Regions from separate parts of the Paenibacillus sp. VCA1 genome, predicted to be linked through region 2. Evidence: riboswitches for the same ligand, from Rfam matches in the RefSeq annotation. Region 2 holds a riboswitch; the other holds the start of a gene.
The links. A riboswitch is a leader RNA that binds a small molecule or an ion and turns the genes downstream of it on or off. The one in region 2 is predicted to bind cyclic di-AMP.

Region 1 (4,431 bases), on a different contig from region 2:
TCCGGTCAGTATTCCGGCTTCCGCAGAGCTCGTCAGGTTCAGCCCGTACAACAGGAACATACGGAACAGAAACACGCCAAACAAGGCTTGGCAGAACAACAGCAGCCATTCCTTTAAGGTCAAAACACGAATCGTTTGCAGCAGTTTGCGCGAGCAAAACGGAATCATCGAAAGCAGGGACAGCAATAATCCCATGGACGTAATCGTAAACGTTCCGAGCCTTCCGTTGACGAAAGACGCAGCAATGACGGAGGTGCCGGCCAGTCCGAATGCGCATGCCAAACATAAGTATCCTTTTAATCGTTCCATGAATTCAATTCCTCCGGTGGTGTGGATTTGAAATGATTGTTACAATCGTATTGCAATCCACTAAAAGGGAAAAGAACCAGTTGAACTTCATTTGATACGATCCAGTGGGAGGACTTATGTGGGGAATTCATTTGAATCGGGAGAGCGAAATTCCGTTGAAACGGCAACTATATCAAAGCTTAAGCGAACGGATCATGGCCGGAATCCTTAAAGCGGGAGAATCGCTTCCTTCGACGCGGGCGTTGGCCCAAGAGCTGAACGTTTCCCGAAATACGGTTAACGAAGCGTATGATATGCTGGTTACCGAAGGGTATGCGGAAACGCGGCAGGGAGCGGCCACGCGAATCGTCGGGGGACTTGTTCTGGATAAGCAGCCCCAAAGCAAAGCCCAGCGGCAGGAAACGCCGCCGATCCCTTCATTTTTGGCGGATTTCAGGACGGGCCAGCCGGATTTGCGCCAATTTCCGCGATATGCCTGGCAGCGGTTATCGCATCAAGTTTTAGGCGAAATGTCGGTCGATCTGTTTGGATATACCGGTCCGCAGGGGTTGCCGCGGCTGCGCCGGGAGATTGCCGCCTGGCTCATGCGGAGCAAAGGGCTTGAAGTTGAAGCCGAGGATATTTTTATTACTGCAGGGGCGACGCAAGCGCTGCACTTGATCGCGGATCTTTTGTACGACAATGACAAAGAAATATTAGTTGAAGATCCATGCAACATCGAAATGATTCAGACATTCATCGGTAAAGGATACGCCGTCAAGCCGGTTCCCGTTGACGAATATGGGCTTCAAACCGATGGATTGACCGCAAAATACGGCAGTCCGGTGTACGTTACGCCTTCGCATCAATTTCCGCTGGGGGCGATTCTTCCTGCGGCAAGGCGAGCGGCGTTGATCCGTTTTGCCCGGCACAACGGCAGCTTTGTCATCGAAGATGATTATGACAGCGAATTCAGGTATGTCGGCGAGCCGGCATCGCCTCTTTATGCCATGGATCCGGATCGGGTCATCTATATCGGCACGTTCAGCAAGGTTTTGTTCCCGGCGCTTCGCATCGGTTACGTGATTTTGCCGAGGGAGCTTCAAAGTGCTTGGAGCAGGTTGCGGACGTATACGGACGTTCAAAATCCTCCTTTTGAACAAGCCGTTTTGGCACAATTTTTGCATACCCGAAAATTTGATCGCCATATCGCAAAGATGAGTAAATTGTACCGGGAACGGCGTCAGGTTCTTATGGATTCGCTTCAAGCCGGCTTCGGGGAGGGACTGCTTACATGGGGGGACGCGGCGGGACTGCATTTGGCCGTCGAATTCCCGGGGCAGACATTTGACGAACATTTTCGGCAAGAGGCCCGACGGAACCGGATCCGGGTAACTCCCGTGGAGTATCATTGCGTTCGTAAAGGAAGGCATAACAGCAAGCTGTTGTTTGGCTACGGCCATCTGGAACCGGATCAGATCCGGGAGGGAATCCTTTTGCTTCGGCGCTTTTTGCATGAAAATGGAAAATGAGCATTGATGAAGCGAGTATTAAATCCGAATCACCGTTTATCATCCAACCCTAACCCGGAAAGGATGCTATTTAGAAGCAGAGAATCGATGTTACAGCGAGAGATCCATCGAATACAGTGATTGTAAGCGATGCCACGAATGCCTTTTGCGCGTTTTCAATCCTAAATTTGCTTCTTTGCCTCTTTACAGCAAATGTCCGGAAGGAGTAAGATTTCATTCGTAATCATGAACATGTAAACCTGATTTGAAATATTCCTTAATCGCTTAATCCTGAAATTAGGAGCGGGGGAACCAACGGGATGAAGGGAGAGCGCTTCGTCCCAGGGGTGAATCACTTGATGATGCATCGATTCGAGTGTAGGGATACTTTCGGTCCCGAATCCGTCAGCTAACCTCGTAAGCGTTATGAAAGAGGATTTGTCGCGCGTTTTATGAAGCCGCGGGAAGGTCCGACTTTCCTGCGGCTTTTTTTGGTGCGCAAATTTGGCGAAATGGGTAACAATAAGGATACATCCATGATCATTCAACTTAAACAGTGGCGGTGAAATCATTTATGGCGGCATTGAAAAGGCTCCTTATCGGACGGCCACTTAAGTCCACGGAATTGGGGGAGCAAAAGCTAAACAAAAAGAAGGCCCTTGCCATACTATCTTCGGATGCGTTATCATCGGTCGCCTATGGTCCGGAGCAAATTCTGTTGGTGCTGATCACGGTTAGCTCGGCGGCATTATGGTATTCGATCCCGATCGGCATCGGGGTTCTCGTATTATTATCGGCACTCATTTTATCATACCGTCAAATCATTTTCGCTTATCCGCACGGCGGAGGAGCCTATGTCGTTTCCAAGCAAAATTTGGGACTTTACCCTGGACTGATCGCCGGCGGATCTTTGCTGGTGGATTACATTTTGACGGTGGCGGTCAGCGTGTCGGCAGGGACGGATGCCATCACGTCGGCCTTTCCGGTGCTGCATGAGTACAAGGTAGCGATCGCCGTTACGTTCGTTATCCTGATCACTCTTTTGAACCTTAGGGGCGTTACCGAGTCGGCAACCATTTTGGCGTACCCGGTCTATTTATTTGCCTTTGCGCTTTTCATTTTGATCGGCGTCGGGCTGTACAATATCGTTTCGGGCCATGTTTCGCCTCATCTTCATACGCCGATTGGCACGCCGGTGGCGGGCATCAGCCTGTTTCTGCTGCTAAAAGCTTTTGCGTCGGGAAGCTCGGCCCTGACGGGCGTTGAGGCGATATCCAACGCGATACCTAACTTCAAGCATCCCGCACCGAACAATGCCGCGAAAACGTTAATGGCGATGGGGATCCTGCTGGCTTTGCTGTTCTCGGGCATCGTGTTCCTCGCTTATTACTTGGGGATATCGCCGAATGCCAAAGAAACGGTCGTATCCCAAATTGCCGAGGAAACCTTCGGACGCAATTTTATGTATTTCTTTATTCAAGGAACGACGGCTTTGATCTTGATTCTGGCCGCGAATACGGGATATTCGGCATTCCCGCTTCTTGCCGTCAATTTGGCCAAAGATCGGTTTATCCCCAGAATGTTTACGGTAAGAGGCGACCGTCTCGGTTATTCCAACGGAATCATCATTCTCGGCCTGCTCTCGATCGTCCTGATCATCGCCTTTCATGGGCAAACGGAGCATTTGATTCCGCTTTATGCCGTAGGGGTGTTCATCCCGTTCACGCTGTCGCAGACCGGCATGATCGTAAAATGGGTGAGGGAGAAGCCGGCCGGCTGGATGACGAAGCTAACGATCAATACCATCGGCGCGCTGATCAGCTTCACGGTTTCGGTGATGTTTTTTGTAACCAAGTTCCCGCAAATTTGGCCGATTTTAATATTTTTGCCGTTGATCGTTTATCTGTTTCACCGGATCAAAAAGCATTACGAGGCGGTCGGGGAGCAGCTGCGGCTTTCCACTTGCGAACCGGCGGTACCGATCGAAGGGAACGTCGTCATTCTTCCCGTATCCGGCATCACGCATGTTGTTGAGCATTCCTTGAATTATGCGGAATCGCTGTCAGCGGACCAGATCATTGCCGTTTACATCCCTTTCGAGCGGGAAGAGGAAGTCCGGTTCGAGGAAAAATGGAGCAAGTGGCGTCCCGATGTTCGCCTGGTGACGCTGCATTCTCCTTACCGAAGCATCATCCAGCCGCTTAGCAAATTCATCGATACGGTCCATCGGAAGGCGAGCGAGTCCAATTATCAGGTGACGGTCATCATTCCCCAATTCATTCCGAAACGAAGCTGGCAGAATTTGCTGCATAACCAGACGAGTTTGATGATCCGTACCTATTTGCTGTATCGCAAGGACGTCATTGTGACAACCGTACCGTATCATCTGAAAAAATAAAGAATGAAGCGGCAGCCCAAAATATATAGAGGCATCAGTTTCAAGTTCACAAAAAAAGGATCGCGGCGAGTACACTCGTCCGCGATCCTTTTTTGTGGTGAATGGCAGCAGCTTCGTTTTGTTTTCGGCTAGGACTCCACCATCTCGCCGCCGCCCACGTGAAGAATTTGGCCCGACACGTACGAAGCGTCGTCGGAGGCTAAATACACATAGGCGGGAGCCAGCTCAAAAGGC
Region 2 (4,431 bases):
GGATATGGGCGCGAAACTCGAAGTCAAAGATATGGACTTTAAAGCGCTGCTCGGCGAATTGTCCAGCGGACGCGTCGACTTCGTCATTTCGGGCATGACGCCGGACGAAAACCGCAAAAAAGAAGTGGACTTTTCCAACAATTATTATAAAGCGGAACAAGCCGTCGTCGTTCGCGAGCAGGATAAGGACAAATACAAAACGATGAAGTCGCTTGAAGGCGTGTCCTTCGGCATCCAAACCGGTTCGATCCAGGAAGACATCGCGAAGTCGATCCCGGGCGCCAAGATTACAGGCCTCGGCAAAATCAACGACATTATCATGCAGCTGAATTCCGGCCGCGTCGACGCTTCCATCATGGAGAAGCCGGTGGCCGAAGCATTCATTAAAAACGTCAAAGGGCTGACGATCGCCGAAGCCGTGCCGGAATATCAGGAAGACGGTTATGCCATCGGCGTCAAAAAGGGCAACAAAGAGCTTGTCGATCAAATCAACAAAACGCTGGACCGCTTGAAATCGGAAAACAAAATCGACCAATTCGTATCCGAGGCGAGCGATCTCGCCGTTCAAAAATAATTCATAAGGATCGGCGGAAAAATATGCGGAAGTCATTTCCGCTATTTTTTCTGCCCGGGATGCCGCAGTCGGTCGATGCCGGACGGTCATCGCATGCAGCAGCATCCCAATCGGCATTTTTGAAGGAGGATCAAAGCGATATATGAATATTATCGATACTTTCTGGACGTACCGCTCCTATTTTGGAACGGGCATTCAATATACGCTGCTGCTTGCAGTCATCGGCGTTTTTTGCGGGTTCATTCTCGGCATGCTCGTTTCCCTGCTGCGGATGTCCCGAATCTGGATTTTGCGCTTCATCGGTTCGATATGGGTCGAGTTTTTGCGTGGCACGCCGATGCTGGTGCAGCTGTTTATTATCCACTATGGCCTGGTTGCGTTCGGCGTCAAATTCACCCCGATCGAATCGGGCGCCATTACATTGACCATCAATAGCTCGGCTTATTTGGCGGAAATTTTCCGCGCGGGCATTCAAGGCGTCGACAAAGGCCAGTCCGAAGCCGCCCGGTCGCTCGGGATGACCAAAGGGATGACGATGAGGCATATCGTCCTTCCGCAAGCGGTCAAAAGCGTCCTGCCGGCGATCGGCAACGAATTTATTACCATCATTAAAGAATCCTCGATCGTGTCGTTTATAGGGGTTAGCGATTTGATGTATCAGGCGCAGGCCGTTACCACCATTACTTATGATACCCTTAAGCCGTTTTTGATCATCGCAGCGTTGTATTTCATCATGACATTTACGTTGTCCAAGCTGCTCGGCCTGTTCGAAAGGAGGTTAAGAACGGATGATCACCGTTAAAGATCTGCATAAATCGTACGGAAAACTGGAGATTTTGAAAGGCGTCGACATGGAAATCGCCAAAGGGGAGGTCGTCGTCGTCATCGGCCCGAGCGGATCGGGGAAAAGCACATTTCTCCGTTGCCTTAACCTGCTGGAGGTTCCGACAAGCGGCGAAATTACGTTCGAAGGCGAATCGATTACGAACAAACGGCATAACATCAACCTGACCCGCGAAAAAATGGGCATGGTGTTCCAGCAGTTTAACCTGTTTCCGCATAAAACGGTGCTGCAGAACATTACGCTGGCACCGGTCAAGGTAAAAAAGATGCCGCAGGCGGAAGCGGAAAAAATCGCGATTGATCTGCTGCGGACGGTCGGCCTCGAGGACAAAAAGGATGCGTATCCTTCCCAGCTTTCGGGCGGCCAAAAGCAGCGTATTGCCATTGCCCGGGCGCTGGCGATGCAGCCCCATGTCATGCTGTTCGACGAGCCGACGTCGGCGCTGGACCCCGAAATGGTCGGCGAGGTGCTGGAGGTCATGAAAAAGCTCGCGGAAGGCGGCATGACGATGGTGATCGTGACGCACGAGATGGGTTTTGCGAGAGAGGTCGGAGACCGGATCATCTTTATGGACGGCGGCCGGATCATGGAAGAGGGAACGCCTTCTGATGTGTTCGGCAACCCGCAAAATGCGCGGACCAGAGATTTTTTGAGCAAAGTGTTGTAACAGCCGAATTGACGCAAGCTTCGGGCGAGACATTCTTGCCCGGGGCTTTTTTTGTTTTGCAATCGTAACTTTTATTTAAAAGAATGTCATTTTTAAAGAAGTTTTTTATGACGAAAAACCACTGATATCCGAATTTATCGAACCAAAGATTGCAATATGGTAACATTTTCATGCGCACTGGTTACAAAATTGTGATATATTGAATGAGCCAAAACTTTGAACGCAAAGTGCGGGGGACCAAAGTCCACCGTGAAAGTCCTTTTCACTTGGGGTGAATCGTTATTCGAACGAAGGGTTGTCTCCTCAATCCGAACCCGACAGCTAACCTCGCAGGCATCGATGGATTTTAAGGAGGAACTATGAAAAAGAGATTTTTGAAAGTGAAAATTCTGGCAGCAGCACTCGGCATCACCTTGGCGGTACAAGCCGTTCCGATTCATGCGGATTCGGTACACGTAGCCAAGGAAGGAGACACCTTTTACACGCTTTCAAAAGAGTACGGCGTGGACATGAACAAATTGATGAACGCAAATCCGAACATCCCGGCAACCAACATCTATGCAGGCTTGAAATTGAACATTCCGGGCGAAACGATGAAAGCATTTGCGGATCCGGCTCCGCAGCTGATCACCGCATCGCTGAACGTGGATTCCGGTCAAAAAATCGTAGAAGCCTGGGGTAAATCCTTCACCTATAATAAAACGCTGAAAGTCAAGGCGACAGCATATTCCTCAGCCGCAAACGAAAACGGCAGATGGGGAGCGGTCGATTACTTCGGCAATCCACTCGAGCTTGGAACGATTGCAGTCGATCCGTCCATTATCCCGCTCGGCACAAGGGTACTTGTAACAGGGCACAGCTTCCCGGGCCTTCCGAAAAAAGCGTTCGTCGCTACGGCCAGAGATACGGGCAGCGCCATCAAAGGCAACCGCATCGACATTTTCGTGCCGGGCAGCCCGCAAGAAGTAAGCAACTTCGGGTTCCAGGACGTCGAACTGTATTTCATTAATTAACTGAAATCCGAAACGTTGACATAGCGCTTTTTCCAACATACACAACGACAAAAACGGCCTCCACGGCAATCGCGGGGGCCGTTTTGCGGCTGAAGCGTCATTTGTCTTTTGGCACCTTCAGCAGCTTTGGCACCGTAACGAAAGAATATCCTTTTTTCTTCAGTTCCCGGATGACCTCCGGCAAAGCTTCGATCGTTCCGGTCAAATCGGAAGTGCTTCCGCCTCCGGCATGCTGCAATATGATGGAGCCTTGTCCGGCAGAAGCCATGATGTTTTTTTTGACCTTCTCCTTGCCGATGCCTTTCCAGTCCAACGAATCCACGTTCCAGTTGACGATTTTGTATCCTTCCCGTTTGGCCCAGCGCAGCTGGCTTTCGGTGATGTCGCCGTAAGGCGGCCGTATCAGCTTCGGCTTGTAGCCGGTCAATCCGTACAAAATGTTCTCCGTCCGTACGATTTGGTCGATGTATTCGGACATCGTCAGTTTATGGAACTGGGGATGGTTATAGGAATGATTCCCGATGACATGCCCCTCCCGCATGATCCGTGCAACCAGGTCGGGATGTTTTTTGGCCCGGCTGCCGACGACGAAAAACGTGGCTTTTACGTTGTTTTGGGCCAAAATGCGAAGCACCTGCGGCGTAAACCGGGGATCCGGGACGTCGTCGAATGTCAGTGCGATTTGCTTGACATGCGGGCCGTGGATTTTGAACGTATCCGGATATTTTTTGATGAGCTGACCCAGGGTAAGCACCTGTTTTTCCTGCTTTTTTTCCGTCCGGTTAGCCGCGCTTGTTTCCTGTACGTTGTCGGAGGTTGGCGGTTCCTCCTGCTTTGCGGCCTGAAGGCCGGCCTCGGGACAAAGCAGGCTCATCAGAAGCAGCATCAATAAGGCCTTGCCGAGATATGTTTTTCTCACGTTCGCGGCTCCTTTCCCAGTATGTATTCGAGGATTTTGCAAAATCCTGATCCATGAAATGAACGGTCTATACTGTTATGTCCCGAATTGGCAGAAATTATGATCGTTTGTCGAAACGATCACCGCACTTTACCAATCTTCCCTGCCGAAGGTGTATAATAATGTGTGCAAACTTGTCCTGATGAGCAAAATAACAGCATAACCAATAACTAGCTGGAAGGAGACTAAAGCATGGCGGATTTATTTACACCTTATGTATTAAAGGGATTGTCGCTAAAAAACCGAATCGTGATGCCCCCGATGTGCCAATATTCGGTTCAGGCGGAAGACGGCGTTCCTAACAACTGGCATTTTGTGCATTACGTTTCCCGGGCGGTGGGCGGAACAGGACTGATCATCGTGGAAATGACGGCG

Region 1: linked by a shared signal. The riboswitch ahead of RJP21_RS26480 (APC family permease) and the one ahead of RJP21_RS11055 (3D domain-containing protein) in region 2 are both predicted to bind cyclic di-AMP.

What each region holds. Positions count from the first base shown of each region.
Region 1 covers NZ_JAVLSX010000015.1:34,530-38,960, forward strand. Annotated here, with positions in the region: gene RJP21_RS26470 (DMT family transporter) at 1-309, opposite strand, end outside; gene pdxR (MocR-like pyridoxine biosynthesis transcription factor PdxR) at 465-1,820, shown strand; cyclic di-AMP (ydaO/yuaA leader) riboswitch at 2,072-2,239, shown strand; gene RJP21_RS26480 (APC family permease) at 2,374-4,197, shown strand; gene RJP21_RS26485 (SDR family oxidoreductase) at 4,326-4,431, opposite strand, start outside.
Region 2 covers NZ_JAVLSX010000004.1:386,305-390,735, forward strand. Annotated here, with positions in the region: gene RJP21_RS11040 (transporter substrate-binding domain-containing protein) at 1-574, shown strand, start outside; gene RJP21_RS11045 (amino acid ABC transporter permease) at 717-1,376, shown strand; gene RJP21_RS11050 (amino acid ABC transporter ATP-binding protein) at 1,363-2,085, shown strand; cyclic di-AMP (ydaO/yuaA leader) riboswitch at 2,282-2,436, shown strand; gene RJP21_RS11055 (3D domain-containing protein) at 2,445-3,098, shown strand; gene RJP21_RS11060 (polysaccharide deacetylase family protein) at 3,196-4,017, opposite strand; gene RJP21_RS11065 (NADH:flavin oxidoreductase/NADH oxidase) at 4,249-4,431, shown strand, end outside.